DNA from 2 places in the Streptomyces sp. NPDC051051 genome. Region 1 is predicted to be linked to the other one. Evidence: riboswitches for the same ligand, from Rfam matches in the RefSeq annotation. Region 1 holds a riboswitch; the other holds the start of a gene.
What was found. Region 1 has a riboswitch for glycine ahead of gcvP (aminomethyl-transferring glycine dehydrogenase). Riboswitches for the same ligand answer to the same signal wherever they lie in the genome.

Region 1 (15,672 bases):
TCCACGGGAGTGGTGGTCGTGCTCGGCATCCGGATCTTCTCCAACGCCGCGGCGATCCGCCGGCACGTCTTCCGGGCGTGAGGGCGATGAACGACCACGACGCGATCCAGCCCGACGGGACCCCCCGTGACGAGTCACCCCGCGACGAGTCGCCGCGGGTCGAGACGCCTCGGGACGAGACGCCCACGACCAGGCTGCGCAAGGAACTGCCCCAGGAGGTTCCCGCGGCCGTTGCGCGCGCGGAACGGCCCGAGGAGAGCGGGAAGCCCACGCTGACCGGCCGGCAGCGGCTGGTGCAGGGGCTGTGGCCGCCGCGGGTGAGCCGGGCCCAACTCATCGTCGCCCTGCTGCTGTTCGGCCTCGGTTTCGGACTGGCCGTGCAGGTGGCCTCCAACAGCGAGAGCGGCAACGCCCTGCGCGGGGCGCGCCAGGAAGATCTCGTGCGCATCCTCGATGAACTCGATGACCGCAGTCAGCGTCTTGAGGACGAGAAGCAGGGTCTCGAGAAGCAGCGGCAGGAGCTGGAGAACAGTTCCGACCAGGCCGAGGAGGCACGCAAGCAGACGGTCGAGAAGGAGAAGCAACTCGGCATCCTGGCGGGCACGGTGGCCGCTCAGGGGCCCGGCATCACCATGGTCATCGAGGACACGAAGGGGACGGTCGAGGCCGACATGCTGCTCGACGCGATCCAGGAGCTGCGCGCGGCGGGCGCCGAGGCGATCCAGGTGAACGGCGTGCGGGTCGTCGCCGGCACGTATCTGACGGAATCCGGCAAGAGCGTGAGCGTCGACGGGAACAAGATCAACGCTCCCTATCGTTTCAAGGTCATCGGCAAGCCGCAGGACCTCGAACCGGCGCTCAACATCCCTGGGGGCGTGGTGCAGACTCTCGAGAAGGAGCAGGCCACGGTGTCCGTGGAGCGATCCACCAAGATCGTCGTGGACGCCTTGCGAGCAGCGGAGCAGCCTGACTACGCTCGGTCGTCCTCGCAGTGAACCGGGGGTGCATGGGGGCCGTCCGGCAAGGGCATGAGGTTGCGGGGGGTCGGCGCACCGAACGGGTGGTGCGTGGTGGAAACTGTCTGGTGGATACGGACGTTGTGAAGATGTCCGGGTCGGCCGGTCTAATCATTCAGGGTTCGTCCTGCCCCACGGGCGGGTCTGTTTCGGTCAAGGGGAATCGCCCGTGAAGTTGTTTGCGAAGTTGTTCGGCAAGAGCGCGCGAGAGGGCAGCGGTGACAACGCGACCGCCCGTCACCGCGCACAGCCTGACGCGGAGGGCCAGCGGCCGCTGTTCCGGGACCAGGTGGCTGGTCCGGGCGGTGACATTTCCGGAGGCCAGGGCGGGGCGTCGGTTGACCCTGCGCAGTCCGGCGGCATAGGTTTCGGGCAACCGTCAACCTCAAGTACGGGTGGAGGGTTTTCCCCTATGTCGGCCCTGGTGTGTACGAGGTGCGGTAACCGCAACGCGGAGAACAGCCGCTTCTGCTCGAACTGTGGCGCGCCCCTGAGGCCGGGGCTGACGCCCGAGCGCCCGTCGGAGACGACGTCCACCATTTCCATCTCCGGTCTCGAGGCCTACGACTCCGAGGCCACCGGACAGACGCAGTTGCCGGCGCTCTCGCCCGAGGCCCAGGCCGCGGTCGACGCGCTGCCGCTGGGGTCCGCCCTGCTGGTCGTGCGGCGTGGCCCCAACTCGGGCAGTCGTTTCCTGCTGGACGGCGACCTGACGACGGCCGGGCGGCACCCGCAGAGCGACATCTTCCTGGACGACGTGACGGTCTCGCGCCGCCATGTGGAGTTCCGGCGCAGCCAGGACGGTTCGTTCACGGTGGCCGACGTCGGCAGCCTGAACGGCACGTACGTCAACCGGGAGCGGATCGACGAGATCCCGCTGTCGAACGGCGACGAGGTGCAGATCGGCAAGTACCGGCTGGTCTTCTACGCGAGCCAGCGAGGCTACTGACCCGCCCCCGGACCCGGTCCGGGGGAACCCCCAGGGAAGGCCCATGCTGCGAACACCGAGGGGCGGTACCGAACCCGGCGCCGCCGCAGTGGACGGTGGTGCGATGAGCATCGGCACGGTGCTGAACGTGCTGCGCGACGAGTTCCCCGAAGTCACCATCTCCAAGATCCGCTTCCTGGAGTCGGAGGGGCTCGTCGAGCCGCAACGGACCCCGTCGGGGTACCGCAAGTTCAGCGTGGAGGACGTCGAGCGCCTCGGTCACGTCCTGAGGATGCAGCGGGACCACTATCTGCCGCTCAAGGTGATCCGGGAGCATCTGGACGCGATGGAGCGCGGTGAGGCGGCACCGCTGCCGACCGTGGGCTGGCAGCGGGACGGGGAGGCGGTACCGGAGCGGCCCGACGCGCCCACCGCCGCCAGGATCGGGCGGTCCGGGCTGCTGGCGGCCGCCGGGATCGACGAGCGCGAACTCCAGGAGTGGGAGGCCTACGGGCTCGTCGCGCCCCTGGAGGACGGGGTCTACGACGCAGAGGTGGTCACGGTGGCCGCGCTCGTCTCCGAGCTGGGGCGGTTCGGGATCGAGCCCCGGCACCTGCGGGTGATGAAGGCCGCGGCCGACCGCGAGGCGGGGCTGGTGGACCAGGTGGTCGCACCGCTGCGGCGCCACCGCAATCCGCAGACGAGGTCGCATGCCGAGGCCCGCACGAAGGAACTGGCGGGGCTCACGGTCAGGCTGCACGCGGCGTTGGTGCAGACCGCGCTCGGAGTGCGCCTGCCCTGAGGCGGACGCTCCGGACCGCCCGGATCGGTCACCCGTTCCCGGCCCGACTACCCAAACGTCCCGAGCACGGCCTAGGGTTGCTGTGTGAACGAGCTCGATGTCGTAGGTGTCCGGGTCGAGATGCCCTCCAACCAACCGATCGTCCTGCTGCGTGAAGTGGGAGGCGACCGTTACCTCCCCATCTGGATCGGGCCGGGTGAGGCGACGGCGATCGCCTTCGCCCAGCAGGGCATGGCTCCGGCGCGGCCGCTGACCCACGACCTGTTCAAGGACGTGCTGGAGGCCGTGGGCCAGGAGCTCAGCGAAGTACGCATCACGGACCTGCGTGAAGGCGTCTTCTACGCCGAGCTGGTCTTCGCCAGCGGGGTGGAGGTGAGTGCGCGGCCGTCCGACGCCATAGCGCTGGCCCTGCGCACCGGGACGCCGATCTACGGCAGCGACACGGTGCTCGACGACGCGGGGATCGCCATCCCGGACGAGCAGGAGGACGAGGTGGAGAAGTTCCGCGAGTTCCTCGACCAGATCTCGCCCGAGGACTTCGGCAGCAGCAATCAGTAGCCGTCGGCGGACGCGGGTGGTCCGATGGGCGCAGCGGCTTCGGCCGCGGCAATTGCCGCCGGACCGTGAGAGCGTCTACGGCTTCCGCTCAGCACATTCGGCTAGCCTTTCCCCGCGGTGGAGCGGGGGAAACCACTCCTAGGGTGATTATCACTCGGCGTGCCGAGTGTGGCGATCGTTGACGCACCCCTGGTGACTGCCTACCGTCGAGAAGGCAGGTCAAGGACGGAGGTCGGCGTGAGAAGCAGCGGCGACGGTACGGTGGGGGGTGCCCCCGGACTCGGTGTCGGGGGGAGCGGTCCGTACCCTCCCTCAAGCTCTCGGCTCCGCGCGAGCGGGGGGTACCCCCATCACGGAGGCGTGGCCGACCATGCTCCGCAGCGACCGTCGGCCGTGCCGAGCAGCGGAGGGGCGACGTCCATGGCGTCCGAGGAGATCGGCTACCGGGGCCCGACGGCCTGTGCGGCCGCCGGCATCACCTATCGGCAACTGGACTACTGGGCGCGCACGGGACTGGTCGAGCCGAGCGTACGGCCCGCCCACGGGTCCGGTACGCAGCGCCTGTACAGCTTCCGGGACGTGGTGGTCCTGAAGATCGTCAAGCGTTTCCTCGACACCGGGGTCTCGCTCCAGAACATCCGCACCGCCGTCCAGCACCTGCGTGAGCGCGGTTTCAGCGACCTCGAGCGGATGACGCTGATGAGTGACGGCGCCACGGTCTACGAGTGCACCTCGCCGGACGAGGTCCACGCGCTGCTCCAGGGCGGTCAGGGCATCTTCGGGATCGCTGTCGGCGTGGTGTGGCGGGACGTCGAGAGCGCGCTGTCCCAGCTGCACGGGGAACGTGTCGACACCGGTGAGACACTCGTCGGGCCCAACCCGGCGGACGAGCTGGCCCGTCGGCGCAACCGGGCGGTCTGACGGCCCGGTGCCCTCGCGGGCGGCTGCACGGTCTCATTGTCAGTGGCGTGGTGCAGCATCGGAGACGTGAGAAACGCGCCCACCATCCTGCATCTCGACATGGATGCCTTCTTCGCCCAGGCGGAGCAGGCGTCCAAGCCGAGTCTGCGCGGGAAGGCTGTGGTCGTGGGGGGTCTCGGGCCGCGAGGGGTGGTGGCGACCGCCTCGTACGAGGCACGGGTCTTCGGGGTGCACTCGGCGATGCCGATGGCGCAGGCCCGCCGGCTCGCTCCGAACGCCGCCTACCTGGTGCCGCGGGGCGCGTTCTACCGCCAGATCAGCGACCAGGTCATGGCGCTGCTGCGGGCCCTGTCGCCGCTGGTGGAGCCGCTCAGCCTGGACGAGGCGTTCGTGGATCTGGAGGCCGGTGAGGCGGCCTGGGACAGCGAGTCGGCGCGGCTGGCCGGGGTGCGGCTGCGCGCCGACATCCGGGCGGTCACCGGGCTCACCGGTTCGGTGGGGCTGGCCGCCTCGAAGATGCTCGCCAAGATCGCCTCCGAGCAGGCGAAACCGGACGGCCTGGTGCTGATCGAGCCGGGCACCGAGCGGTCCCTGCTCGCGCCGATGCCGGTGCGGACGCTGCCGGGGGTCGGTCCGGCGACCGGCGACCACCTGAGGCGGGCCGGGATCACCACGGTCGGGGAGATGGTCGAGGCGGGGGAGGACGAGCTGGTGAGGCTGCTGGGCAAGGCGCACGGACACGCGCTGTACGCCATGGCGCTGGCCCGGGACGACCGGCCCGTGGTGGCCGAGCGGGAGACCAAGTCCGTGTCGGTGGAGGACACCTACGACGTGGACATCCACGACCGGGTGCGGGTGGAGCTGGAGGTGCAGCGACTCGCCGACCGGTGCGTGCGGCGGCTGCGGGGGGCCGGTCTGTCGGGGCGGACCATCGTGCTGAAGGTGCGGCGGTACGACTTCTCCACGCTCACCCGGTCGGAGACCCTGCGGGGGCCCACGGACGATCCGGCGGTCGTGCGGGAGGCGGCGGCGCGGCTGCTGGACGCGGTGGACACGACGGGCGGTGTGCGGCTGCTCGGGGTGGGGGTCAGCGGGCTGGCCGACTTCACGCAGGAGGACCTGTTCGCACAGGCGGCCGAGGTGCGGGCGGCCGAGGTGCGGGCCGAGGGGCCCGAGCACGAGACATCGGAGGAGCCCGCCGTGGCCGAGGTGGTGCCCGCGGAGCACCGGTGGCGGCCGGGCCTCGACGTGCGGCACGCCGAGTTCGGCCACGGGTGGGTGCAGGGCAGCGGGCTGGGGCGGGTGACCGTGCGGTTCGAGACACCCGAGTCGGAGGTGGGCCGGGTGCGGACGTTCCGGACCGACGACCCCGATCTGGAACCGGCGCAGCCGCTGCCGCTGGTGCGGCGAAGACCGGACGGGGCATCGGCCGTGGACACGGCCGGTCGGGTGCCGACGGTGGGGCCGCGGCCGGGGAACGGCCGGTGACGGGATCGAGCGAGGCGGTGTGCGGTGGCGGACGAGAGGGGACGGACGGGCCCTGCGGGGGTGTCGGCGGAGCGGCGTGAGGAGGTGCGTTCGGTGGTCCGGCGGGTCACCGAATGGGCCGCGGAGCGCGAGGACGTCGTCGGGGTGCTGCTCGTCGGGTCCTGGGCGCGGGGCGCCGGGCGAGCGGACTCGGATGTCGATCTCGTCGTGCTGACCGCCGAGCCGGGCCGGTACGCCGCCGAGGACGCCTGGGGGCGCGAGCCGGCCCTGGGAGAGCTGATCCGCAACCGGGCCTGGGGGTCCGTCACCGAATGGCGGTATGCCACCGCCTCCGGTCTGGAGGTCGAGGTCGGCATCGGCCCCGCCGACTGGGCGCGCACCGATCCCGTCGACGCGGGCACGCGACGCGTCGTCACCGACGGGGCGCGGCCGCTCCACGATCCGCAGGGGCTCCTCGGGGCGCTGGTCCGGGCGTGCGGCCGGTCCGCTCAGGTCTCCTCCGAGCCCGCCAGCCTGCCGAAGTCACGGTCCGGGAGGGGCGGAGGGCCGGCCACGTCGAGCCCGTAGTGGTGATAGAGCTGGAGTTCCTGGTCGGGAGAGAGGTGACGGCCCACGCCGAAGTCGGGGGCGTCCTTGATCAGGGCGCGGTCGAAGGGGACGTGCAGGGTGCCCTCGACCAGTTCGCTGGGCTCCAGGGGGACGAAGGCGTCCCTGCTGAACAGGCCGGTGCGTATGGCCGCCCACTCCGGCACGCCGGTCGCGTCGTCGAGATAGATCTCGTCGATGGTGCCGATCTTGGTGCCGTTGCGGTCGAACGCCTTGCGGCCGATCAGGTTGCGCGGGTCGATGTCGGTCTGCACGGGGCCCCTCCACTTCGTCGCAAACTCATCCCTCAGCACTACAAAAGAGCACATCGGGAGTCGCGGCCACTCGAAAGGAGGCCTCGTTGACCTCGCTGGTAGTCTGGCAATGGCCGCTGACCCCGTGCGGGAGAGTCCTCCGGAGATCACCGGAGGCGCCGAAGGAGCAAATCCTCCCCGGAATCTCTCAGGCTCACGTACCGCACGGACGAGGTCACTCTGGAAAGCAGGGCGGGTGCCGACGGCGTCGACGGCTTCCGCCCTCACCGACGGTGAAAGCCGGGTGCCCTCGGGCGGCCGGTGAAGCTCTCAGGTTGAGATGACAGAGGGGGAGGCCGTCCGGGTACCCGCCAGTGGTGCCCCTCGAAGGTCGTGTCTGACCAGGAGGCCTCCGCAATGACCGCCCATCGCATTCCGCTCTCCGACCTCGAACAGGGAATCCCCTTCGAGCAGCGCCACATCGGGCCCGACCAGGAGGCGCGAGCCAAGATGCTCGCGCAGGTCGGTTACGGCTCTCTGGACGAGCTGACCGCCGCCGCCGTCCCCGACGTGATCAAGAACGCCGACACGCTGGACCTGCCGGGGGCGCGCACCGAGGCCGAGGTGCTGGCCGAGCTGCGGTCGCTGGCCGACCGCAACCAGGTCATGGACTCCATGATCGGGCTCGGCTACTACGGCACCTTCACCCCGCCGGTCATCCTGCGCAACGTCATGGAGAACCCGGCCTGGTACACGGCCTACACGCCGTACCAGCCGGAGATCTCGCAGGGCCGGCTCGAGGCGCTGCTGAACTTCCAGACCATGGTTGCCGATCTGACCGGACTGCCGACCTCCGGCGCCTCGCTGCTCGACGAGGGCACGGCCGCGGCCGAGGCGATGGCGCTGTCCCGGCGCATGGGGAAGAACAAGAAGGGCCTCTTCCTGATCGACGCGGACGCGCTGCCGCAGACCATCGCGGTGATCGAGACGCGTGCCGAGCCGACCGGTGTCGAGGTCGTCGTCGCCGACCTCAGCGGGGGCATTCCGGCCGACATCGCCGCGCGGGAGATCAACGGCGTGCTGATCCAGTACCCGGGGGCCTCCGGCGCCGTACGCGACCTCAAGCCGGTCATCGACCAGGCGCACGAGCTGGGGGCGCTCGTCACCGTCGCCGCCGATCTGCTCGCACTGACGCTGCTGACCTCGCCCGGTGAGCTGGGCGCGGACATCGCCGTCGGGACGACGCAGCGGTTCGGGGTGCCGATGGGCTTCGGCGGGCCGCACGCCGGTTACATGGCCGTCCACGAGAAGTTCGCGCGCAGCCTGCCCGGCCGGCTCGTGGGCGTGTCCGTCGACGTGGACGGCAACCGGGCGTACCGGCTGGCGTTGCAGACCCGTGAGCAGCACATCCGCCGGGAGAAGGCGACCAGCAACATCTGTACGGCGCAGGTCCTGCTCGCCGTCATGGCCGGCATGTACGCCGTCTACCACGGCCCCGAGGGCCTCCGGGCGATCGCGTGGCGCACCCACCGCTACGCCTCGGTCCTGGCCGCCGGGCTCACCGCGGGCGGCGTCGAGGTGGTGCACGGTTCCTACTTCGACACGCTGACCGTGCGGGTGCCGGCGAAGGCCGCCGAAACCGTCGCCGCCGCGCGGGACAACGGCGTCAACCTGCACCTCGTCGACGCCGACCACGTGGCGATCTCCTGTGACGAGACCACCGGGCGGGCGCAGATCAGCGCCGTCTGGCGGGCCTTCGGGGTCGAGGGCGACATCGAGGCCCTCGACGCGGTCACGGAGGACACCCTCCCCGCCGGGCTGCTGCGCCGCGACGAGATCCTCACCCACCCCGTCTTCCACCAGCACCGCTCCGAGACCGCGATGCTGCGCTACCTGCGCAGGCTGGCCGACCGCGACTACGCGCTGGACCGGGGCATGATCCCGCTGGGCTCCTGCACGATGAAGCTGAACGCGACCACCGAGATGGAGCCGGTCACCTGGCCCGAGTTCGGGCAGCTGCACCCCTTCGCGCCCGCCGAGCAGGCGCGGGGCTACCTCACGCTCATCCACGAGCTGGAGGAGCGGCTCGCCGAGGTCACCGGGTACGACAAGGTGTCCCTCCAGCCGAACGCCGGGTCGCAGGGCGAGTTCGCCGGACTGCTCGCCGTACGCGGATACCACCGGGCCAACGGGGACGAGCAGCGGACCGTGTGCCTGATCCCCTCGTCGGCGCACGGCACGAACGCCGCGAGCGCCGTGATGGCCGGGATGAAGGTCGTCGTCGTGAACACCGCCGGGGACGGTGAGATCGACGTCGAGGACCTGCGAGCGAAGATCGAGAAGCACCGCGACGAGCTGGCGGTCCTGATGATCACCTACCCGTCGACGCACGGGGTGTTCGAGGAGCACGTCGCCGACATCTGCGCGCAGGTGCACGAGGCCGGCGGCCAGGTGTACGTGGACGGCGCCAACCTCAACGCGCTCGTCGGGCTCGCCAAGCCCGGGCACTTCGGCGGCGACGTCTCGCACCTCAACCTGCACAAGACGTTCTGCATCCCGCACGGCGGCGGCGGTCCGGGCGTCGGCCCCGTGGCCGTACGGTCGCACCTGGCGCCGTACCTGCCCAACCACCCGCTCCAGCCCGAGGCCGGGCCCGCGACGGGGGTGGGGCCGATCTCGGCCGCGCCGTGGGGTTCCGCGGGGATCCTGCCGATCTCGTGGGCCTACGTGCGGCTCATGGGCGGGGAAGGGCTGAAGCGGGCCACGCAGGTGGCCGTGCTGTCCGCCAACTACGTCGCCAAGCGGCTCGAACCGCACTACCCCGTGCTCTACACCGGCCCCGGCGGGCTGGTCGCGCACGAGTGCATCATCGACCTGCGTCCGCTGACGAAGGCGACCGGTGTCAGCGTGGACGACGTGGCCAAGCGGCTCATCGACTACGGCTTCCACGCGCCGACGATGTCGTTCCCCGTGGCCGGCACGCTGATGATCGAGCCGACCGAGTCGGAGGACCTGGCGGAGCTGGACCGGTTCTGCGAGGCGATGATCGCGATCCGCGGGGAGATCGAGAAGGTCGGGGCCGGTGAGTGGCCCGCCGAGGACAACCCGTTGCGGGGCGCTCCGCACACGGCGGCCGCGCTGGGCAGCGAGTGGGACCACGCCTACACGCGCGAGGAGGCCGTCTTCCCGGCCGGGGTGTCCGCCGCCGACAAGTACTGGCCGCCGGTGCGCCGGATCGACCAGGCGTTCGGCGACCGCAACCTGGTCTGCTCGTGCCCGCCGCTGGACGCGTACCAGGACTGATCCGACAGCCGTACGGCATGCCGGTCCCCGTCCGCGCAGGGCGGGGGCCGGCGGTGTGTCAGGGGGCGGTTCAGGCCGGATAGGCGTGCGTCTGGGTCGCCTTGACCGTGGCCCACACGGTGGCGCCGGGATGCAGGTCGAGTTCCGCGGCGGCGACCGTGGTGAGGTCGGCCGCCAGGGGGAGCTCACCGGTGAGGTCGGCGCGGATCTGGTCTCCGTGGGTCTCCAGGCCCGCGACCTCGCAGCGCCAGAGGTTGCGGGCGCTGGAGCCGGTGGGGCGGTCGCGGTGGAGGGTGACCGCGCCGGGCGGGAACGCGACGAAGACCGGTCCGGTGAGAACCTCCGTGGTGGTGAGCGCGGGGCCCGTGTCGAGGCGCACCGTGTGGCCGTCGGCCCGGCCGCGGTAGAGGTTCAGGCCGACGAGCTGGGCGATGTAGTCCGTGCGCGGGTGGCGGGCGATGTCGGAGGGGGCGCCTTCCTGGACGACCGTGCCGTCTTCGACGACGACCAGGCGGTCCGCGAGGACCATGGCGTCGAGCGGGTCGTGCGTGACGAGGACGGCGACCGCATCGAAGTCGGCCAGGTGACGGCGCAGTTGGGCGCGCACCTCCAGGCGGGTGCGGGCGTCCAGGGCGGCGAGGGGCTCGTCGAGCAGCAGCAGCCGGGGGCGGGTGGCGAGGGCGCGCGCCAGGGCGACCCGCTGGGCCTGGCCGCCGGAGAGACGGCGGGGTTTGGCGCCGGCGTGCTCGGCGAGGCCCATCCGCTCCAGCCACTTCGCCGCCAGGGCGCGTGCCTCGGCCTTGCTCGCGCCGTGGCAGCGCGGGCCGAAGGCCACGTTGTCCAGGGCGCTCAGGTGGGGGAACAGCAGGTAGTCCTGGAAGACCACGCCGACCGGGCGGGATTCCGGCGGCGTACGGTCCAGCACGCTGCCGTCCAGGCGGAGACGGCCGCCGGTGAGCGGGACGAGGCCGGCGAGGGCGCGCAGGGCCGTCGTCTTGCCGGCGCCGTTCGGGCCGAGCAGGGCGACGACGTCGCCGGGGGCGGCGCGCAGCGCGATGTCGAGGCGGAAGGCGCCCCGGTCGACGACGAGACGGGCGTCGAGACCCTCGGCGGTGGTGTCCGCCGCGGGGCGGGGCGGGACGGTGTCCGCCGGGGACCCGGGGGTGTCCTTCGCGCGGTCGGGGGTGCTCATGAGGCGGTCATCCAGCGGTCGCGCAGGCCTGCCAGCACGGCGATGGAGACGGCCAGCAGCACGAGGCTGAGGGCGATGGCGGCCTCCGGGTCGTTCTGCAGGGCGAGGTAGACGGCGAGCGGCATGGTCTGGGTACGGCCGGGGAAGTTGCCCGCGAAGGTGATCGTCGCGCCGAACTCGCCCAGCGCGCGTGCCCAGGCCAGCACGGCGCCCGCCGCGATGCCCGGCGCGATCAGGGGCAGCGTGACCCGGCGGAACGCGGTGAAGCGGGAGGCGCCCAGGGTGGTGGCCGCCTCCTCGTAGCGGGGGTCGGCGGCGCGCAGCGTGCCCTCGACGCTGATGACGAGGAACGGCATCGCCACGAACGTCTCCGCGAGCACGACGCCGGCCGTGGTGAACGGCAGGGTGATGCCGAACCAGGAGTCCAGCCACTGCCCGACCACGCCGTTGCGGCCCAGGGCGAGCAGCAGGGCCACGCCGCCCACGACCGGCGGCAGCACCAGGGGGAGCGTCACCAGGGCGCGCACGAGACCGCGGCCGGGGAAGTCGGTGCGGGCCAGCAGCCAGGCCAGCGGTACGCCGACGACGAGACTCAGGGCGGTCGCCGACGTGGCGCAGATCAGGGACAGCCGCAGGGCCTGCCACACCTCGGGGCTGGTCAGCTGCCCGGGGAGGCTGTGCCAGGGCGCCCGGATCAACAGGGCGGCCAGGGGCAGCAGCAGGAAGGCCAGGCCCAGAAGGGCGGGCAGCAGCAGGGCGAAGGGGACGCCGGTGCGGATCCGGCCCGGTCGCCGGTCGCCCTTGCGGAGGTCGGAGGCGAAGGGCGTCACGGCTTCAGGAACCCGGCCTCGGTCAGCGCCTCCTGGCCCCCCGCGGAGCGCACGAGGGCGACGAAGGCCTGGGCGGCCGCGGCGTTCCGGGAGTCCTTGAGCGGGACGATGGGGTAGTCGTTGACGGCGTCGGCCGACTCGGGGAAGTCCACGCCCTCCACCTTGTCACCGGCCGCCCGCACATCGGTCCTGTACACCACCGCGGCGTCGGCCTCCTTCAGCTCCACCTTCGTCAGGGCGCTCTTAACGTCCTGCTCGTAGGAGACCGGGGTGAGGTCGAGCCCGCTCGCGTCGAGGGCCTTGCGGGCGGCGGCGCCGCACGGGACGGCCTTGTCGCACAGGACGACCTTGAGGCCGGACTTCGTGAGGTCCTTCAGGGAGGCGACCTCGTCGGGGTTTCCCGGCAGGGTGGCGATCTCCAGTTGGTTGCGGGCGAAGGTGACCGGGGCGGAGGCGTTGTCCCCGGCGCCCGTCACGACCGCCATGGTCTTGGTGCTGGCGGCGGCGAACACGTCGGCAGGGGCGCCGCCGGTGATGCTCGCGGCCAGGGTGTCGCTGCCGCCGAAGTTGAAGACGACCTTCGTACCGGGGTACGTCCTCTCGAACTCCTCGCCCAGGGCGGTGAAGCTCTCCTGGAGGGAGGCCGCCGCGAAGACGGTCACCGTGCCGGACGGCTGCGCCGGGTCCGACGTGGCGGACCCGGCCCCGGAGGAGGTGTCGTCCGACGAGGAGCAGGCGCTCAGCACCAGCAGCGCGGCGGCCCCGGCGCCCGTCAGGCGCAGTGTCCGGCGGGCCCGGCGGGCGGTTCGGGTCATCACGGTGCGCTCCTCGGTGTCCTCGCGGTCCCTCGAACGGGCCCATGCCGAGATGATACTGCCGCAGATGCCAGGTGTAACTCGGCTGTCACTTCGCATGAGCGGCACCTAAACGGTCCAGAGGGCCGCATGTGCGAGACTCCGAGCTGCGCAGGGCTCGCGTCAGGTGCGGTCGATGTGGACGTTGGTCGACTTCACGCGGGCCGTGGCCTCCATGCCCACCTCCAGGCCGAGTTCCTCGACGGCCTCGCGGGTCAGGAGGGAGACGAGGCGGTGCGGGCCCGCCTGGATGTCGACCTGGGCGGCGACGTCTCCCAGCTTGATCGCGGTGACGATGCCGGGGAACGCGTTGCGGGCCGAGGTGTAGGAGGCGCCGCCCTCCTCGCCGCCGGATCCGGCGAGTTCGACCGAGAAGGCGGCGAGATCCTCGCCGTCGATGAGGCGTCGTCCGGTGTCGTCGCGGTGCGTCGGTACCCGGCCCGCGTCCGCCCAGCGGCGTGCGGTGTCGGGGCTCACGCCGAGCAGGCGCGCGGCCTGGCCGATGGTGTAGGACTGCATGCCGGTCACGATAGGTGCAGGCGGGGCCGGGGGAGGGGCCGGGCCGCCGGGTGACGCGGTGCGGGGGCGGCGGGGTGTACCGGTCATCGGCCGGTTCCGCCGGCGGAGGGCCGGGCGGCGTGAGCGGGGCCGACCGGCGAAAGGGGAGTCGGCGGGCGGCGGGCCGGCCGCGGGCCGGGGCGGCGGGGCCGGGCGCGGCGGAGTAGGGGAGCCGTCAACGGCGGTCGATTCCGGTCACGGCGGCTGTTTGTGGAGGAGTGCACCGAGGGCCGCACCCTCGGATTCCTCGGCGAGCCGCGCGTCGACGTCCTCGAACTCGACGCCGCGTTCAGGAGCCCGATCGACCACGGGTGAGGCGGTTCTCCCGCGCCGTCCGGGGAGCCGGCGCGCGGTCTTGTCGCTGCCCGGACGGCCTTCTACAGTCCCCTCCGTAATGTTCGTCGCGCGATTCGAATGTTTCGGAGGGTTCGATCTGTCACCTGTTGACGGACGTGCGGAAATTTCTCTGTGTTCAAGGGGTTGCCACCCGTCGAAGGCTGTCTCTAGGGTGCGGCAGCAGCGAAGCTTTCTGAATTACCACCGAAACTTTCGATACCGTGAACGGTCTGTCCGGCCGTTCCGTACCCAAGGAGCGCATGATGGGCGACCCGGGACTCTCCCGACGAGGCTTCCTGGCGGCCTCCGCCGCGGCCGGTCTTGGCATGACGGCACTGAGCGCCTGCGGCGGCGACTCGGACGGAGGATCGTCGGGGACGACCACCATCGAGTGGTGGAACATCTCCACCACGCAGCCGACCAAGGACGTCTGGGCCGCCCTGGCCAAGCAGTTCGAGGCCCAGAACCCCAAGGTGAAGGTCAAGATCGTCCAACTGGAGAACGACGCCTACAAGTCGAAGATGACCGCGCTGATCGCCTCCGGGAAGCTGCCGGACATCTTCCACACCTGGGGCGGCGGCGTCCTGAAGCAGCAGGTCGACGCCGGGCTCGTCGAGGACCTCACCGACCGCACCAAGGACTGGGCCGACGGCATGCTGCCGGTCGCCAAGGAGCCGTACCTGGTGGACGACAAGGTCTACGGCATACCGTTCGACATCGGCATGATCGGCTTCTGGTACAACAAGGCCCTCTTCAAGCAGGCCGGCGTCAGCGCGCCGCCCACTACCTGGAGCGGATTCCTCGACGCCGTAAGGAAGTTGAAGTCCGCCGGCATCACCCCGCTCGCCCTGGCCGGCAAGGAGAAGTGGCCCGGCATGTACTACTGGGCCTACCTCGCGATGCGCACCGCCGGGGTCGACGCCCTGCGGAAGGCCGACGACGACAAGGACTTCACCGGGGACGGCTTCGTCCAGGCGGGGCAGCACCTCCAGGACCTGGTCGACCTCCAGCCGTTCCAGAAGGGCTTCCTCGGCGCCGCCTACTCCAGCCCCACCGGACAGGCCGCCAGCGTCGGCAACGGCAAGGCCGCGATGGAACTCATGGGCCAGTGGGCCCCGGTGGTGCAGGCCGACGCCGGCAAGGGACTCGGCGCCGACCTCGGGTTCTTCCCGTTCCCCGAGGTCGACGGCGGGCAGGGCAAGCTCACCGAGGTGTTCGGCGGAGGCGGCGGACACGCCCTGCGCGCCGGCGCCCCGCAGGCGGCCGTCGACTTCCTGAAGTTCTTCGCCTCCGCAGCCACCGACACCGAACTGGTCAAGAAGACCGGTGTGCTCCCTGTGGTGCCGGCCGCCGAGAGCGCGCTGGCCGACCCCAACCTCAAGGCCGTGCAGACGCAGTTGAAGGCGGCCACCGGCTTCCAGCTCTACCTCGACCAGGCCTACGCGCCGGCCCTCGGCCAGGAGATCAACGACAGCGTCGCCGCCCTCATCGCCGGTTCCAAGTCGCCCGCGCAGGTCGCCCAGTCGATCACCAAGATCGCGAAGGAAGAGCAGTAGCCGGCGATGACCTCGACCTATCTCCCGGACAAGCGCAGCGGCCCGCCCGTCGGTCCCCCGCCCCCGGCCGCCGAAGCGGCCCGGGGGCGGGCCCGGCGGCGCGCACGCCACTGGCTCACCGCCGTGGTCTTCCAGGTGCCCGCCCTGGTGCTGTTCGGCGTGCTGGTGCTGCTGCCGATGCTGTTCGCGCTGTACGCCTCGTTCTTCCGCTGGGGCGGCTTCGGCATGCCCGAGGACTACATCGGCGTCGACAACTTCACCCGCCTCCTCGACGACCCGGTCTTCCTCGGCGACCTCTGGCGCTGCCTGCTCCTGGTCGTGCTCTCGCTCGTGGTCCAGCTGCCGTTCGCGCTCGCCCTCGCGGTCGCGCTCAACCAGCGCATCCGCGGGCGGGCCGTCTACCGGATGCTGTTCTTCGCGCCGTACATCCTCTCCGAGGCGATCACCGGCGTGCTGTTCGCCATGATCTTCGCGCCCGACCAGGGCCTCGC
Region 2 (15,672 bases), on a different contig from region 1:
CGACGGCGGTGCGGTGTCCGCCCGTTACGGGTTGCCCGCGCGCGCCGTGCACCGCGGCTTCCTGATCGACACTCTCGCTGCCGCCCTGCCGGCCGGCGTCGTGCGCCTGGGCGTGTCGGTGACCGGCGTGGACGACGCGGGGGACGCCGTGGTCGCGCGTACGTCGGCGGGCGACCTGCGTGCCGACGTCGTACTGGCGGCGGACGGCATGCGCAGCGTGCTCCGCGGACAGCTCTTCCCCGCTCACCGCGGGCTGCGTCACGCCGGTGAAGCCGGATGGCGAGCGGTGCTTCCCGGTGCGGGCCTGCCTGCCCGGCAGGCTGCCGAAACCTGGGGGCGGGGCGAGCGGTTCGGCGTCGTTCCACTCGCCGATGGACGTGTCTACGTCTACGCCACCACCGTTTCCAGCCCTGGCACGAGGCCGGAAACCGACCATCACGCGGAGCTGACCCGGCGCTTCGGTGCGTGGCACGATCCGATACCCGCACTGCTGGACCGGCTGAACCAGCGGGGCCCGGACCCGGTCGGCATACTCCGCCATGATTTCCACGAGCTGGCCGCGCCTCTGCCCCGGATGCACGTCGGCCGGGTGGCCCTGCTCGGCGACGCCGCCCACGCGATGACTCCCAACCTGGGCCAAGGCGGCTGCCAGGCCATCGAGGACGCCGTGGTCGCGGCGCACCTCCTCGCGTCCGCCGACGACGTACCGGCCGCGCTCGCCGCCTACACGAGGGCCAGGCACCGGCGGACCACCCGGATCAGCCGCCGCTCCCGGCACGTCGGCGAACTCGCCCGGCTCTCCCACCCACTCGCCGTGTCCATCCGGAACCTGGCCGTACGAGCCACGCCGCAGGCGCTGTCGCTGAGAGCCCTGGACGCGGTCCTGAGCTGGCAGCCACCCTCCGCCCCCACCCCCGTCAACGTCACGGAGCAACGGTGAACACCACAGTCACGCCCCGCCCCCTCCGCCGGGCGGACTCCGTCCGGCCCTTCGCGGTCGGCGCCTACGGTTTCGTCTTCCTGGGCCTCGGCCACCTCGCCCTCTCCGCCGCTTCGGCGGCGGTCACCCGGCCCCCGCAACAACGTGAGGCCGACACCGCCATGCGGGAGTCCGCCTACACCCTGCTGGGCCTGGAACGCACGGTCCTGGATGTCTTCAACGGCATCAGCATCGCGATGGCCCTCTTCGCCATCGCCTGCGGCCTGCTGATCCTCGCCGCCGTCCGCCACGCCCCCGCCCTCGTCCAGCGCCGCACCGCCTTCGGACGGATCACCCTCGCGCTCTCCCTGGCCGCCTTGGCGACGTCCGCCCTGCTCCTGCCCCCGCCACCGATCGTCACCCTCACCGTCACCAGCTGCGCTTTCGCCCTGTCCCTGCGCAGGGCGGTCCCCGCCGCCCGCGCGGGCTCGTGATGCGACGGAGGCCGGGGGCGCCCAGGTCCGGCAGGGCTCTGTCACCGGGGTGGTCGCCGCTACGGGCAGTCCGGTGCCGTCGCCCGGCGGTCGGCCGCCGGGCCGTCCACGGGACCGCACGGTGCCTGACGCCGCCACCCGGGCCGATCCGCCGACCGTCGCGAGTTCACACCCGATACAAGGGGCGACAGGGAGATGGCGTCCGGGCGGTTTCCCGGTAAGTGTCCGCACTCGTCCGTAAACCTCAGCCCCCCGTTTCCCCTCTCCACAGACATGAGCCTGACCGGGACCCCGTTCCTCTACAGCCTGATCGCCCTGTGCGTCGTCGCTCTCGCCGTACCGCTGCTGCTGTGGTCGCGGTTGCCCGGACCCCGGGTCCTGCGGGTCGCGGCCCGGATGCTGATGCTGGTGTTCGCCCAGGGCACGGCCGTCGCGCTGGTCTTCACGCTGGTCAACAACGCCAACAACCTCTACGACGACTGGGCCGACCTGCTGGGCACGGGCAGCCACGTGCAGCGGGCAGCCGACCTCGGTCCCGACGGCACCGGCGACATCGCCGTGGAGCGGCTCCCCCGGGTCCGGCAGACGTTCACCCGGGCCGACGGGCCCGGCATGCACGCGGCGGGCGGGGTGCGCGTCACCGAGCTGAAAGGCCGCGTCTCCGGCGTGAACGCCGAGGTCTACGTGTGGCTGCCCCCGCAGTACGACGACCCCGCGTACCGGCACCGCACGTTCCCCGTCGTGGAGCTGCTGCCGGGGTACCCGGGGTCGCCGAAGTCGTGGTTCGGGGCACTGGGCGTGCACGAGCAGTTGCTGCCGCTGATGCGGGAGGGCGAGGTGGCGCCGTTCATCCTGGTCGCACCGCGCACCACCCTGCTGCCCGGCGTGGACACGGGCTGCGCCAACGTGCCCGGTACGGTCAACGCCGACTCCTGGCTGAGCCTGGACGTGCCGAAGATGGTGCGGGACAACTTCCGCGCCGAGCCCGCCCCGCGGGGCTGGGCGGTCGCCGGCTACTCGGCGGGGGCGCACTGCGCGGCCAAGCTGGCCGTGGCCCGTCCCGACCGCTACCGGGCGGCGGTCAGCCTGTCCGGCTACAACGACCCGATCGCCCAGCGCGACTCCCTCGCCGCGCAGAGCCCGGCCCTGCGCCGGGCGAACAACCCCTACCTGCTGCTGCGCGAGGCCGTCGCCCCGCCCCCGGTCGCCCTCTACGTCTCCGGCCAGCCGCACGACGGCTACGAGGCGGGCCTGGACCTCCAGCGGGCGGCCGAGGCCCCGACCACCGTCCACGTCGTCCACATCCCGAAGAGCGCGGGCGGTCACAACATGGCGCTGTGGCGGCCGCAGGTGGTCCCCGCCTTCCGCTGGCTGACGACGCGGTTCGGCCGACGGGGCCCGGCCGGCGGCGTCACTCCTCCCGCACCGTCGAGCGACGGTTCCACGCACGCGGCGCTCGCCAGTGGAACCGCATCGCGAGCAGCCGCAGGACGAAGGCCGTGAGCGCGGCCGTCCCGCTGGCGGCCGGGGTGAGGACGTCGTAGTGGAGGCAGACCGCCACCATGGTGGCGCCGACGATCGCCGGGACCGCGTAGAGGTCGCGGTCCCAGCGCAGCAGTGAGGGCACCTCGTTGGCGAGGACGTCGCGCAGCACACCGCCGCCGACGGCGGTGGCCAGCCCGAGAGCCGCGGACGCGGTGAGGCCCAGGCCGTGGTCGTACGCCTTCACGGTGCCCGAGACGCAGAACAGGCCGAGGCCGGCCGCGTCGAAGACGTTCACGCCGGACTGGATGCGCTCCACGTGCGGGTGCAGGAAGAAGACGAGGAGGGCCGCGAGCAGCGGGGTGAGGAAGTAGCCCAGGTCCGTGAAGGCGGCGGGCGGCACCGCCCCGATGATCACGTCCCGGAAGATGCCGCCACCGAGCGCGGTCACCTCGGCGAGCACGGCGATGCCGAAGACGTCGAAGTTCTTGCGCACGGCCAGCAGCGCGCCCGAGATCGCGAAGACGAAGATGCCGATCAGGTCGAGCGTGTGCTGGACGGATGGGCTGAAGAGTTGGTGGAGCACCCTACTATTCTCACCCAGCACAGAGCCCCTGCCTTACATTGCAAGGCAGGGGCTCGCGCTCTACTTACTTCTCCTTGGCAGGAGGCTCCTCTTCGGAGGCAGCGGCCTCGGGGGCGGCAGCCTCGGGAGCGTCCGGCTCGGAAGCCCCGGCGGGCTCAGGGGCCGTGGTGGCAGCAGCCTCGGCCTCCGCCGTGGCCTTCGCCTCCGCCGCGACCTCCGCCACGGCCTCGGCTTCCACCGCGGCCTCCGCCACGGCCTCTGCCTCCACCACGGCTTCGGCCTCGACCTCCGCCGCCACGGCCGCCGACGTCAGGGCCGACTCCGCGAGCACCTCGTCGGCCACCAGCTCCGCCGCTTCCTTCGCGGCCGTCAGCAGGACGGTGTCCTGCGGAGCCTGGTCCTCGAAGTTCTCGGGGTGGTGGCAGGCCACCTGCTGGCCCGGCCGCAGCTCGACGAGCTTCGGCTCGGTCGTCCTGCAGATCTCCGTCGCCTTCCAGCACCGGGTGTGGAACCGGCAGCCGGTGGGCGGGGAGATCGGCGAGGGCACGTCGCCCTTGAGCAGGATGCGCTCGCTCTTGGTGTTCTTGCGGCTCGGGTCCGGGATCGGCACCGCCGACATGAGCGCCTTGGTGTACGGGTGCATCGGCGTCTTGTACAGCAGGTCGCGGTCCGCCAGCTCGACGATCTTGCCGAGGTACATCACCGCGATCCGGTCCGAGACGTGCCGGACGACCGAGAGGTCGTGCGCGATGATCACGTACGTCAGGCCCAGCTCCTGCTGGAGGTCGTCGAGCAGGTTCACCACCTGGGCCTGGATCGACACGTCGAGCGCCGAGACCGGCTCGTCCGCCACCACCAGCTTCGGGTTCAGCGCGAGCGCGCGGGCGATGCCGATGCGCTGGCGCTGACCGCCGGAGAACTCGTGCGGGTAGCGGTTGTAGTGCTCGGGGTTGAGACCCACGACCGACAGCAGCCGCTGCACTTCCTTCTTGATGCCGCCCTCGGGCGTGACGCCCTGGAGCTTGAAGGGAGCGCCGATGATCGTGCCGATGGTGTGCCGCGGGTTCAGCGACGAGTACGGGTCCTGGAAGATCATCTGCACGTCGCGGCGCAGCGGACGCATGCCGCCGACACCGAGGTGCGTGATGTCCTTGCCCTCGAACTCGATCGTGCCGCCGGTCGGTTCGAGCAGCCGGGTGATCAGCCGGCCCATCGTCGACTTGCCGCAGCCGGACTCGCCCACCACGCCGAGGGTCTCGCCGGAGCGGACCTCGAAGTCCAGGCCGTCCACCGCGTGCACGGCGCCGACCTGCCGCTGGAGCAGGCCCTTCTTGATCGGGAAGTGCTTCTGCAGCCCGGTCACCTTCAGCAGGACCTCGCCGCGGGCGGCGTCCTCGGTGAGGGTGGCGGCGCCGCCGCTCGGCTCACCGTCGGTCTGCGCGGGGATGCTCACCGCTTTCTCGTCACTCACAGCTTCGGCGCAATCTCTTCGGTCCAGATACGCTCCCGCTGCTCCTTGCCCAGGTGGCAGGCGGCCCAGTGCCGGCTGCCGACCTCGGCCAGCTCCGGGCGGACGGTGCGGGTGACGTTGTCCTTCGGGAGGTCCGCGTACGGGCAGCGCGGGTTGAAGGCGCAGCCGGACGGGACGTTGATCAGGGAGGGCGGGGAGCCCTTGACCGGGATCAGGCGCTCCTGCTGGTCGCGGTCGAGTCGCGGCATCGAGCCGAGCAGGCCCCAGGTGTAGGGGTGGCGGGGCTCGTAGAACACCTTCTCGGCCGGGCCGCGCTCGACGCACCGGCCGCCGTACATCACCAGGAGGTCGTCGGCCAGCTCGGCGACGACGCCCAGGTCGTGGGTGATGACGATGACCGCGGAGCCGAACTCCTTCTGGAGGTCGCGGATCAGGTCGAGGATCTGCGCCTGGACGGTCACGTCCAGGGCGGTCGTCGGCTCGTCCGCGATGAGCAGCTCGGGGTTGTTCACCAGCGACATCGCGATCATCGCGCGCTGGCGCATACCGCCGGAGAACTCGTGCGGGTAGTTGTCCACCCGCTTGTCCGGCTGCGGGATGCCGACCCGGTCGAGCATCTCGACCGCACGGCGCTTGGCGGTCTTCTTGTCCACGTTGTGGTGGATGCGGTACGCCTCCACGATCTGCTGACCGATCGTGTAGTACGGGTGCAGCGCCGACAGCGGGTCCTGGAAGATCATCGCCATGTGACGGCCGCGCAGCTTGCGCACGTGGTCGGGGTCGGCGGAGAGCAGCTCGGTGCCGTCCAGCCAGATCTCGCCGGAGATCTGGGCCTTGCGCTTGCCGTACTGGCCGGCGGTGTGCAGACCCATGATGCCCAGCGAGGTCACCGACTTGCCGGAGCCCGACTCACCCACGATGCCGAGGGTCTTGCCCTTCTCCAGCTGGAAGCTGAGCCCGTCGACGGACTTCACCAGACCGTCGTCGGTGGGGAAGTGCACCTTCAGGTCGCGCACTTCGAGGAAGGCGCTCGGCGCGGGCGAGGCGGCGGTGGGTTCGCCCACGGCCGCTCCGCTCTTGCTGAGGTCGGTCATGTGAGCCTCACTCGGGGGTCGATCACGGCGTACAGGATGTCCACCACGAGGTTGGCGACGAGCACCGCGAGGGAAGTGATCAGGGTGACACCCAGGATGACGGGCAGGTCCTGGTTCTTGATGGCGTTGAGGACCGCCTGGCCGAGGCCGGGCAGGTTGAACGCCGTCTCGGTCAGGATCGCACCGCCGATGAGGGCGCCGAGGTCCATGCCCAGCATGGTCAGCAGCGGCGTCATCGTGGAGCGCATGGCGTGCTTGCCGATGACGACCCGCTCCTTGAGGCCCTTGGCGCGGGCGGTGCGGATGTAGTCCTCGCCGAGGATCTCCAGCATGGTGGCCCTGGTGATGCGCGCGTACATCGCCGCGTACAGGAACGCCAGGGTGACCCAGGGCAGGATCATTCCGCCGAACCAGCCGGAGAAGCTTTCCTCCAGCGGGACGAACTGGCCGTCGAACAGGTCCAGTCCGTACACGAAGATCGACAGCGCGACCATGCCGGTGAAGTAGATCGGGAGGGAGACGCCCGACAGCGCGATCACCATCGCGCCGCGGTCCCACAGGCTGCCCCGCTTGAGCGCGGAGAGCACACCCGCCGAGACGCCGAGGAGCAGCCACAGCACGGCGGCGCCGAGCGCGAGGGCCAGCGTCACCGGGAAGCGGTCGGTCAGGACCGGCCAGACGGCCTGCTCACTGCGGAAGGAGTAGCCGAAGCACGGCGCGGCGCAGTTGATGGAGTCGCCGCCGCCGGTGTACGTGCGTCCGGCGAAGATCCCCTTGAAGAACTCCCAGACCTGGGCGTAGATCGGGTCGCCCAGACCCAGCTTCTCGCGCACACCCTCGACCGCGGCCGGGTCGGCCTGCTTGCCCACGAAGCTCAAGGCGATGTCGACGCCGGCCCACTTGGGGATGAGGAAGAAGATGCCGAAGACCACCATGACGATGACCACAAGCATCACTGCGGCGGCGAACAACCGCCTGATGAGGTAAGCGAGCACAGCTCTCGGCCCGCCGCGGACCGCGGGCCACCGGAGGTCTTCCGGTGGCCCGCGCTCACGCTGCGCCGGCCTTCACCTGCCTTTCGTGCCGTTCGGCGGGTGTGCCGGGACTACTTCTTCGGGTTCTTCAGACCGAGGTTCACGAAGTCGTACTGACCGCTGTAACCGTCGGTGGTGTAGACGTTCGCCAGGTTGTCCGAGCGCCAGTTGATGAACTTCTCGAAGACGAAGGGCAGGTAGTACGCGCCCTCCATCACCTTGTGGTTGATCTCCGTGGCGATCTTGGTCTTGCCGGCGTCGTCCAGGGTGGTGACGTACTGGGCGAACAGACCGTCGATGGTCTTGTCCTTGATGAGCGCGTAGTTGTTGTTACCGCTCTCCGCGATGTACTTGCTGTTCCACAGCGGCAGACCGAAGCCCTGGACGGACGGGAAGTCCGGACCCCAGCCCATGATGATGATGCCGTAGCCCTTCTTCTTCACGTTCGAGGGGCTGCCGATGATGCCGGCGGTCTGCGAGCCGTCGTACTGGTCGATCTCGGCGGTGATGCCGATCTTCTTCAGCGAGGCCTGGAGGGACTGGGCCGTGGCCACCTCGACCGGCTTGTTGTTGCGGACCGCGATGGTGGTCTTGAAGCCGTTCGGCTGACCGCAGGCCTTCAGGGCCGCCTTGGCCTCGGCGACGTTGCCGCTCTTGTTGTCACCGGCGAGCTTGTACGGGTCGTACTTCTGACCCTCGGCGCCCGGGACGGACGGCGGCAGCATGTTGGTGCCGATGTCGCCACCGGCGATCGGGCCACCGCGCGCGGTCTGGAGCGACACGTGGTCGGCGCCGAGGATGACGGCCTTGCGGCACTCGAGCTTGTCGAACGGCGCGACGCTCTGCGGGAAGACCGCGTAACGGACGTAGCCGGAGACCGGGTTGTCCAGGTTGGCCTTGTGCTGCTTCAGGGCGGTGGTGCGGCCCTGCGGCGACATGCCGGTCTGGTTCAGGTCGAGGTCCAGGTCACCGCTCAGCAGACGCTGGTCGAGCTGGTTGGCGTCCGAGAAGAACTTGATGGTGATCTCGTCCGGGTAGGCCTTGCGGACCGGGTCCGAGGCCTGCTTCCAGTTGGTGTTGCGGACCAGCTTGAGGTCCTTGCCCGGGCTGTAGGACGCGAACTTGTACGGGCCCGAGGAGAACGGCTTCAGGCCGTACTTGGCCTTGGTGTCCATGTCCTGGCGGACCGGCGAGGCCGAGACCAGGGCCAGCATCTCCTCGAAGTCCGAGTTGGCCACGGGGAGCTTGAAGACGATGGTCTTGTCGTCCGGCGTCTCGATGGCCTTCAGACCGAGCTTGTCGGCGGAGGTGTCCTTGTAGGGACCCTTGTACTCGCCCTTGGGGTCGAGCACGTCCTTCAGGTACGTCGGACCGCCGGACAGGACGTCCTGCGCCCACACGCGCTCGATGCCGTACTTCACGTCCTTGGACGTGATCGGCTTGCCGTCCTCCCACGTGACGCCGTCACGCAGGGTGTACGTGTAGGTCTTGCCGTCGTCCGTGATCTTCGCGGTCGCGGTGGCGAGGTCCGGAGTGATCTCGGCGCCCGCGGCACCCGGCTCCGTCTTGTTCGTGACGAGCTGGCGGCTGTAGTAGCGCGCGAAGTTCCACATCATGCCGTAGTAGCCACGCGTGGTGTCCCACGAGTCGGCGTCCTGCGCGGCACCGAACTTCAGCGTGCCGCCCTTCTTGGCGGCGGACGCCTGGGCGACCTTGTTGTTCGCGGCGTCGAAGCCGGCGGCACCGGTCTTCGAACCGTTGTCGCCGTCGTCCGAACCGCCGCCGCACGCCGCCGTGGTCAGCAGCGCGGCGACCGCGGCAGCAGCGGCAAGTGCCTGCTTCCGCCGCCCTGAGGTGCGTTGGGTAGTCACGATCTCGGATCCTCCGGATAGATGAGAGACCCCGTGTAGATGCCACGGGACAGTTGAGGTACGGCGGCTCAGCGAGAGGCCTTCGGGTCCAGCGCGTCCCGCACGCCGTCGCCGAAGAGGTTGAAGGCGAGAACGGTGATGAAGATCGCCAGGCCCGGGACCACCATGTACATGGGGTCGGACTCGTAGTAGTCGATCGCGCTCGAGAGCATCTGTCCCCATGAGGCCGTGGGCGGCTTGACGCCCACGCCCAGGAAGCTGAGTGCCGCCTCGGTGAGGATGTTGGTGGGGATCATCATCGTGGTGTAGACGACGATCGGGGCCACGAGGTTGGGCAGCAGTTCCTTGAACAGGATGTACAGCCGTCCGGCGCCCAGCGATCGGGCGGCCTCCACGTACTCGCGCTCTCGCAGGGAGAGGGTCTGACCGCGCACCACACGTCCGATGTAGGGCCAGCCGAAGAAGCCGATGACCAGGATCATGACGAAGACGCGCACGTTGGAGCCGGTGAGGCCCAGCAGGTTGCTCGGCATGACGGAGACCAGCGCGATGATGAACAGCAGCTGAGGGAAGGCGAGCAGACCGTCCATGACCCGGCTGACGACCGAGTCGACCCAGCCGCCGAAGAAGCCGGCGAGGATGCCCAGGACGGTGCCGAGGATCACGGCGACGACGGCCGACAGGAAGCCGACCAGCAGGGAGATCCGGGCGCCGTAGAGGATGCGGGCGAAGATGTCGCGGCCGTTGACCGGCTCGACGCCCAGCAGGTGGTCGCCGCTGATGCCGCCGAGGGAGCCCGTGGGGGTGCCGAACAGCGGGTCGATGAGGTTCTCGTGGTACTCGTTCGGGTCCTGGCCCAGGATCGAGGTGATCACCGGGGCCAGCAGTGCGACCACGACGAGGAGGAGCACCACGATGCCGCCGGTCAGGGCGAGCTTGTCCCGCTTCAGGCGCTCCCAGGCGATCCGACCCAGGGAACGGCCCTGTACGGCCTTCGCGTCGGCGGTGGCCACCGCCGCTTCCTCGGCCGGGCTCGGGGCCGCTTCCGCGGTCGGCTCGTGCAATGGTGCCGTCATCTGGCAGGGACCCCTCTCAACCGGCGGTAGCCGGCCCACACTTGCCGCTGTAGCGGCGTGATCAGTCCGTCGTACACAGGGGCGAAAGCACCCCTGATGCGGGAGTCTTCAACGCTTTGGCGATCTGTAGCCAGACTTGAAGGGGAAAGGATGCGTAAACGTGATGCTCTCAGGAGGATTCCGTTATCCGGACGGTGGGTAACGAGGGGCGGACGCCTACGAGTTATGACAGAACCGTCCATAAACGGACTTACCGCACCTATCTACGCGCGAAGATTCACTGAGTCGACTCGCGGGGGCGGACAGCGGGGCGCATCAGTGGCGACCGGCCGGCGGGAAGCCGTAACCGCCCGCGGGGGCCTGTGCGGCCGGCGCCGCGGGCGCGTGCGCCTCGCGGTCGTAGAAGGGGCGGGCGTGGGCGCGCATCCAGAGGACCACCGGGTCGTAGTCGTCGCTCATGGTGACCGTGGACACCGGCAGGCCGTCCGGCACCGCGCCGACGGACTGCTGCATCATCGCCCGCACCGCGTCCACGGCCTGCGGGGAGGTGTCGTACACGTCGAGCCCGAGGGCGAGGTAGGGCGCGCCGAGGGCCGGCTGGACCCAGGCGCGGCGCAGGGAGCGCAGGGCCGGGGTGCGGTGGGCGTTCTGCGCGAGCAGGGCGTAGAACTGCGGGATCTCGATGGCCGGCTCGGACAGCCGCAGCGGCCCGGCCGGCTGGCGGTCCAGACCGGTGGCGATCCGCCGCAGGTCGAGCCAGGGGATGCCGACGCCGCCGCCGGGGGCGTGCGGGTTCAGCCAGAGGCCGTAGTGGTCGGGGTAGAGGGTGCGGGCGGCGTCCAGCCCGTCGACCACCTCGTACGACCGGTTCCAGCCGCTCGCGGACAGTTCCTGGGCGGAGGTGACACAGGGGGCGTAGCCGTGCCCCTCGACGTCCATCGTGCCGTACTGGGCGTCGGCGGAACCGGCCTGCCCCTGCCACAGCAGCATCCACACCTGGCCGGTGCCCGGGGTCGCGAGGGCGCGCAGGAGTGCCTCGTAGGCGTCGTAGCGCCCGGGGGTCACCTGGCGCAGCATGTGCTCGACCTGCCCGGCCGCGATGCCGCTGGCGCTCACCTGTACCGCCCCTTCGATAAGTTGCCCCGCTTTCGGGAGACCAGCTTAGGTGTCTTCGCCGACAACGGGTCCCCCCGAGGGGCCCGCTCGTCCGCCGCCGGCGGGACCGGGCCGGGGCGCCCGCCGGGCCCTCGCGGCGCCGGCGCCCACCGGGGCGGAACGCGTTCAGTGGATCCGGGAGTAGAACGGCCGCACGCGCTCCTTCAGCCACCGGGCCACCGGGTCCTCCGTCACATCGAGCAGGACGAGGTTGACCGGCCAGGGCGCCCGGGCCCGGCCGAGCGCCTTGCCGAGGGCCTCCAGGGGCAGCGCCCGCAGATCGCCCTCCCACGGGGAGAGTTCGACGCCGACGAACATCACGGGGTCGGCCGTCTCGATCGCGGCGAGGCAGCGGCGGGCGGTCAGGACGACGCCGGTCGCCTCGAACTCGGCGGTGGCGGCGGACAGGAAGTCCACCGGGTCGTCCTGCCAGTCGGGCTCGTAGAGACGGACCCGGCCGCCGCCGGCGGGACCGTCCAGCGGGGTGCGGCCGGCCCGGCACAGCTCGGCGACGGCCATCGGGGGCAGCGGGATGCCGACCGTGCCGTCCGGGTTCACCAGGATGCCGACCTGCGGGGGCAGTCCGCGGGCGAACTCGACGGCCGGGGCGACGGTGTACGACATGTGCGCGCCGACGACCTGCCGGAACTGTTCCTCGGAGCTGAACACGGGCACGTACGCCTGGCCCTCCAGCTCCAGGGTGGGCAGGTCCAGGGGGCCGCTGTGCGGGCCGCCCCCGGCGGGCAGCGGCACCCACACGAAGCTGCGGCCGAGCACCTCCACGATCCGTCCGCCGGCCCCGGGCACGCCGAGGGAGGCGGAGAGCACCTCCTCCAGCTCGTTGCCGGGCCATCCGCCGTGGGGATGGGGATGCGCCTGTGCCGGGAAGTCCGCGGGGAAGTCCGCCGGGGGGAAGTCCATCTGCCTACCGCCTGCTGGGAACCACTGGATGTGGCTCGAAAGGCTATCGGGTGCCGGGCCCGTCCCCGCGTCCACCGGACGCCCCGGCGACCGCGACCCCCCACCCGCGCCGCGGTCAGCCCGTGAAGGTGATGCGGCGGAGGGTGTCGGCCGCGGCGCGGTCCAGGAGGACCGTCGAGCCGCAGCCCTCGGGGAGGCGGCCCCGCTCCGCCGCGCGCAGCAGGCGGGAGGCGGCCCTGCGGTGCCGGCGGAAGGCGTACCGGGAGACGCCCCGGCCGCGCTCGCGCTGGCCCTCCAGCGCGGTGTCCACGGTGACGTCGAGCAGCACCAGGTGCAGGCTGCCGCCGCGGCGGCGGGCCTCGCGGGCCAGCCAGGCCCGCACCCAGGCCTGCGTGCCGCAGTCGTGGACGACGACGCCCTCGCCGGTGCGCAGGGCGCGGCGCAGACCGGTGTAGTGGGCGAGGCGGACGAGAGGGCGGTAGAGGGCGTAGGGCAGGGCGCGCGGCATGCGGGCGTCCCAGCGGTCGCGGGTGTCCTGGGAGTCGACGCGGACGCCCGTGACCGCGCGCTTCATCAGCGTGGACTTGCCGCTGCCGGGCAGTCCCGTGACCACGACGAGGTCGCGGGACGCGAACAGCAGGCCGTGCGGGCTGCGGCCGGCGCGGTCGCGCAGGTCGCGGACGACCGGGGCGGGCGGCGCGTCGGCCGCCTCCCGGACGGAGGTCTGCGGCTGCGCGGGCAGTGCGAGCGCCTGGCCGGTCGCGAGCGCCGGTCCCGTCGCGAGTGCCGTGGTCCTGTTCACCGTGTTCGTCCTCCCCTGGGGTCAGACAAGTCTTCTCCCCGTCGAGCGTAAAGAGAAGGTAATACGGTCTCTCTCGCGTTTTCATGCGCTTAACGCCACAGGCCGGTTACAGATGCGGCCTGCCGCGATCGGGCGGGGCGTGCGATGATGGCCGCGCCAACTGCATACCGGCCGTTTGAATCCGCGCGGGAGAGTCCCCACCGACAGCATCGCTGGGGCGCCGAAGGAGCAAGTCCCTCCCTTGAATCTCTCAGGCCCCGTTACCGCGCGGGCGAGGCACATCTGAAAAGCGGGTCGCCCTCCGGCGGCCCCACCCAAGGTGCAAGCCGTGACCGACCCGTGTGCGGGCGGTCATGGCGAACCTCTCAGGTTCCGATGACAGATGGGGAGGAACGCCCTCGCTTCCCCCACGCCCGGCTCCGCCCGGGTGGGAGGGACCCCCGTCGCCCTGGGAGACGAACGTCCGATGAGCAGTACCCCGCTCCGCCACACCGCCCTCGACGCCCTGCACCGTTCGCTGGGCGCGACCATGACCGACTTCGCCGGCTGGGACATGCCCCTGCGCTACGGCTCCGAGCGCGACGAGCACAACGCCGTACGGACCCGGGCCGGCCTCTTCGACCTCTCGCACATGGGCGAGATCACCGTCACCGGCCCGCAGGCGGGCGCCCTGCTGAACTTCGCGCTGGTCGGCGACATCGCGGCCGTGGGCGTGGGCCGGGCCCGCTACACCATGATCTGCGACGCCGACGGCGGCATCCTCGACGACCTCATCGTGTACCGGCTCGCCGACACCGAGTTCATGGTCGTCGCCAACGCCTCCAACGCCCAGGTCGTCCTGGACGCGCTGACCGCGCGCGCCGGCGGCTTCGACGCCGAGGTGCGCGACGACCGCGACGCCTACGCGCTGCTCGCCGTCCAGGGCCCGGAGTCCCCCGGCGTCCTGAAGTCGCTGACCGACGCCGACCTCGACGGCCTGAAGTACTACGCCGGTCTGCCCGGCACCGTCGCCGGCGTCCCCGCGCTCATCGCCCGCACCGGCTACACCGGCGAGGACGGCTTCGAGCTGTTCGTGAAGCCGGAGCACGCCGTCGAGCTGTGGCAGGCCCTGACGAAGGCCGGCGAGGGCGTCGGCCTGATCCCCTGCGGCCTGTCCTGCCGGGACACGCTCCGCCTGGAGGCGGGCATGCCGCTGTACGGCCATGAGCTGTCGACCGCGCTGACCCCCTTCGACGCCGGGCTCGGCCGGGTCGTGAAGTTCGGCAAGGACGGCGACTTCGTGGGCCGCGAGGCGCTCGCCGCGGCCGCCGAGCGCGCCGCGACGAACCCGCCGCGGGTCCTCGTCGGCCTGGTCGCCGAGGGCCGCCGCGTCCCGCGCGCCGGGTACGCCGTGGTCGCGGGCGGCGAGGTGATCGGCGAGGTCACCTCCGGCGCCCCCTCCCCCACGCTGGGCAAGCCGATCGCGATGGCCTACGTCGACGCCGCGCACGCGGCACCGGGCACGCCGGGTGTCGGCGTGGACATCCGGGGCAGCCACGAGCCGTACGAGGTCGTGGCGCTGCCGTTCTACAAGCGCCGGAAGTAGAGACTGGCGCACGGCCGACAAACCGGGCCCCGGCCGGCCCCGCGCGTGACCCTGCGCACATCCGCGCCGCTCACGTGCGTTTCCAGCAGTCCCCCCTTCATCAGCACTCCCCCGCGTACAGGAGAATTCAGGCCATGAGCAACCCCCAGCAGCTGCGCTACAGCAAGGAGCACGAGTGGCTGTCGGGCGCCGAGGACGGCGTCTCGACGGTCGGCATCACGGAGCACGCGGCCAACGCGCTCGGCGACGTGGTCTTCGTCCAGCTCCCCGAGGTCGGTGCCACGGTGACTGCGGGCGAGTCCTGCGGCGAGCTGGAGTCGACCAAGTCGGTCAGCGAGCTGTACGCGCCGGTCACCGGCGAGATCGCCGAGGTCAACCAGGACGTCGTGGACGACCCGTCGCTGGTGAACTCCGCCCCCTTCGAGGGCGGCTGGCTGTTCAAGGTACGCGTCACGGACGAGCCGGCCGACCTGCTCTCCGCCGACGAGTACACCGCCTTCATCGCCGGCTGAGAGGTCGAAAGACGCATGTCTGTCCTGAACACGCCCCTGCACGAGCTCGACCCGGAGATCGCCGCGGCGGTCGACGGCGAGCTGCGCCGCCAGCAGTCCACGCTCGAGATGATCGCCTCGGAGAACTTCGCTCCGCTCGCCGTCATGGAGGCGCAGGGCTCGGTCCTGACCAACAAGTACGCCGAGGGCTACCCCGGCCGCCGCTACTACGGCGGCTGCGAGCACGTCGACGTCGCCGAGCAGATCGCGATCGACCGGGTCAAGGAGCTGTTCGGCGCCGAGTACGCCAACGTCCAGCCGCACTCGGGCGCCTCCGCCAACCAGGCCGCCCTGTTCGCGCTGGCCCGGCCCGGCGACACCATCCTGGGCCTGGACCTGGCGCACGGCGGTCACCTGACCCACGGGATGCGGCTGAACTTCTCCGGCAAGCAGTTCGACGTGGTCGCCTACCACGTGGACGAGGCCGGCCTGGTCGACATGGCCGAGGTCGAGCGGCTCGCCAAGGAGCACCGCCCGAAGGTGATCATCGCGGGCTGGTCGGCGTACCCGCGGCAGCTGGACTTCGCCGAGTTCCGCCGGATCGCCGACGAGGTCGAGGCGTACCTGTGGGTGGACATGGCGCACTTCGCCGGTCTGGTCGCGGCGGGCCTGCACCCGAACCCGGTGCCGT

Region 2: linked by a shared signal. The riboswitch ahead of gcvT (glycine cleavage system aminomethyltransferase GcvT) and the one ahead of gcvP (aminomethyl-transferring glycine dehydrogenase) in region 1 are both predicted to bind glycine.

Annotation. Positions count from the first base shown of each region.
Region 1 covers NZ_JBFBCB010000027.1:88,260-103,931, reverse strand. The annotation lists gene AB0N31_RS21400 (small basic family protein) at 1-81, shown strand, start outside; gene AB0N31_RS21395 (DUF881 domain-containing protein) at 87-995, shown strand; gene AB0N31_RS21390 (FHA domain-containing protein) at 1,078-1,965, shown strand; gene AB0N31_RS21385 (MerR family transcriptional regulator) at 2,009-2,746, shown strand; gene AB0N31_RS21380 (bifunctional nuclease family protein) at 2,831-3,304, shown strand; gene AB0N31_RS21375 (MerR family transcriptional regulator) at 3,542-4,225, shown strand; gene AB0N31_RS21370 (DNA polymerase IV) at 4,292-5,713, shown strand; gene AB0N31_RS21365 (nucleotidyltransferase domain-containing protein) at 5,738-6,280, shown strand; gene AB0N31_RS21360 (PRC-barrel domain-containing protein) at 6,202-6,573, opposite strand; glycine riboswitch at 6,691-6,786, shown strand; gene gcvP (aminomethyl-transferring glycine dehydrogenase) at 6,970-9,855, shown strand; gene AB0N31_RS21350 (ABC transporter ATP-binding protein) at 9,926-11,047, opposite strand; gene modB (molybdate ABC transporter permease subunit) at 11,044-11,877, opposite strand; gene modA (molybdate ABC transporter substrate-binding protein) at 11,874-12,692, opposite strand; gene AB0N31_RS21335 (helix-turn-helix transcriptional regulator) at 12,855-13,250, opposite strand; gene AB0N31_RS21330 (extracellular solute-binding protein) at 13,889-15,181, shown strand; gene AB0N31_RS21325 (sugar ABC transporter permease) at 15,188-15,672, shown strand, end outside.
Region 2 covers NZ_JBFBCB010000011.1:116,815-132,486, forward strand. The annotation lists gene AB0N31_RS11630 (FAD-dependent monooxygenase) at 1-940, shown strand, start outside; gene AB0N31_RS11635 (hypothetical protein) at 937-1,413, shown strand; gene AB0N31_RS11640 (alpha/beta hydrolase-fold protein) at 1,687-2,916, shown strand; gene AB0N31_RS11645 (trimeric intracellular cation channel family protein) at 2,825-3,481, opposite strand; gene AB0N31_RS11650 (dipeptide ABC transporter ATP-binding protein) at 3,546-4,934, opposite strand; gene AB0N31_RS11655 (ABC transporter ATP-binding protein) at 4,949-6,046, opposite strand; gene AB0N31_RS11660 (ABC transporter permease) at 6,043-7,041, opposite strand; gene AB0N31_RS11665 (ABC transporter substrate-binding protein) at 7,152-8,951, opposite strand; gene AB0N31_RS11670 (ABC transporter permease) at 9,020-10,027, opposite strand; gene AB0N31_RS11675 (enhanced serine sensitivity protein SseB C-terminal domain-containing protein) at 10,343-11,143, opposite strand; gene AB0N31_RS11680 (enhanced serine sensitivity protein SseB) at 11,309-12,103, opposite strand; gene AB0N31_RS11685 (AAA family ATPase) at 12,219-12,845, opposite strand; glycine riboswitch at 13,082-13,181, shown strand; gene gcvT (glycine cleavage system aminomethyltransferase GcvT) at 13,372-14,490, shown strand; gene gcvH (glycine cleavage system protein GcvH) at 14,625-15,002, shown strand; gene glyA (serine hydroxymethyltransferase) at 15,018-15,672, shown strand, end outside.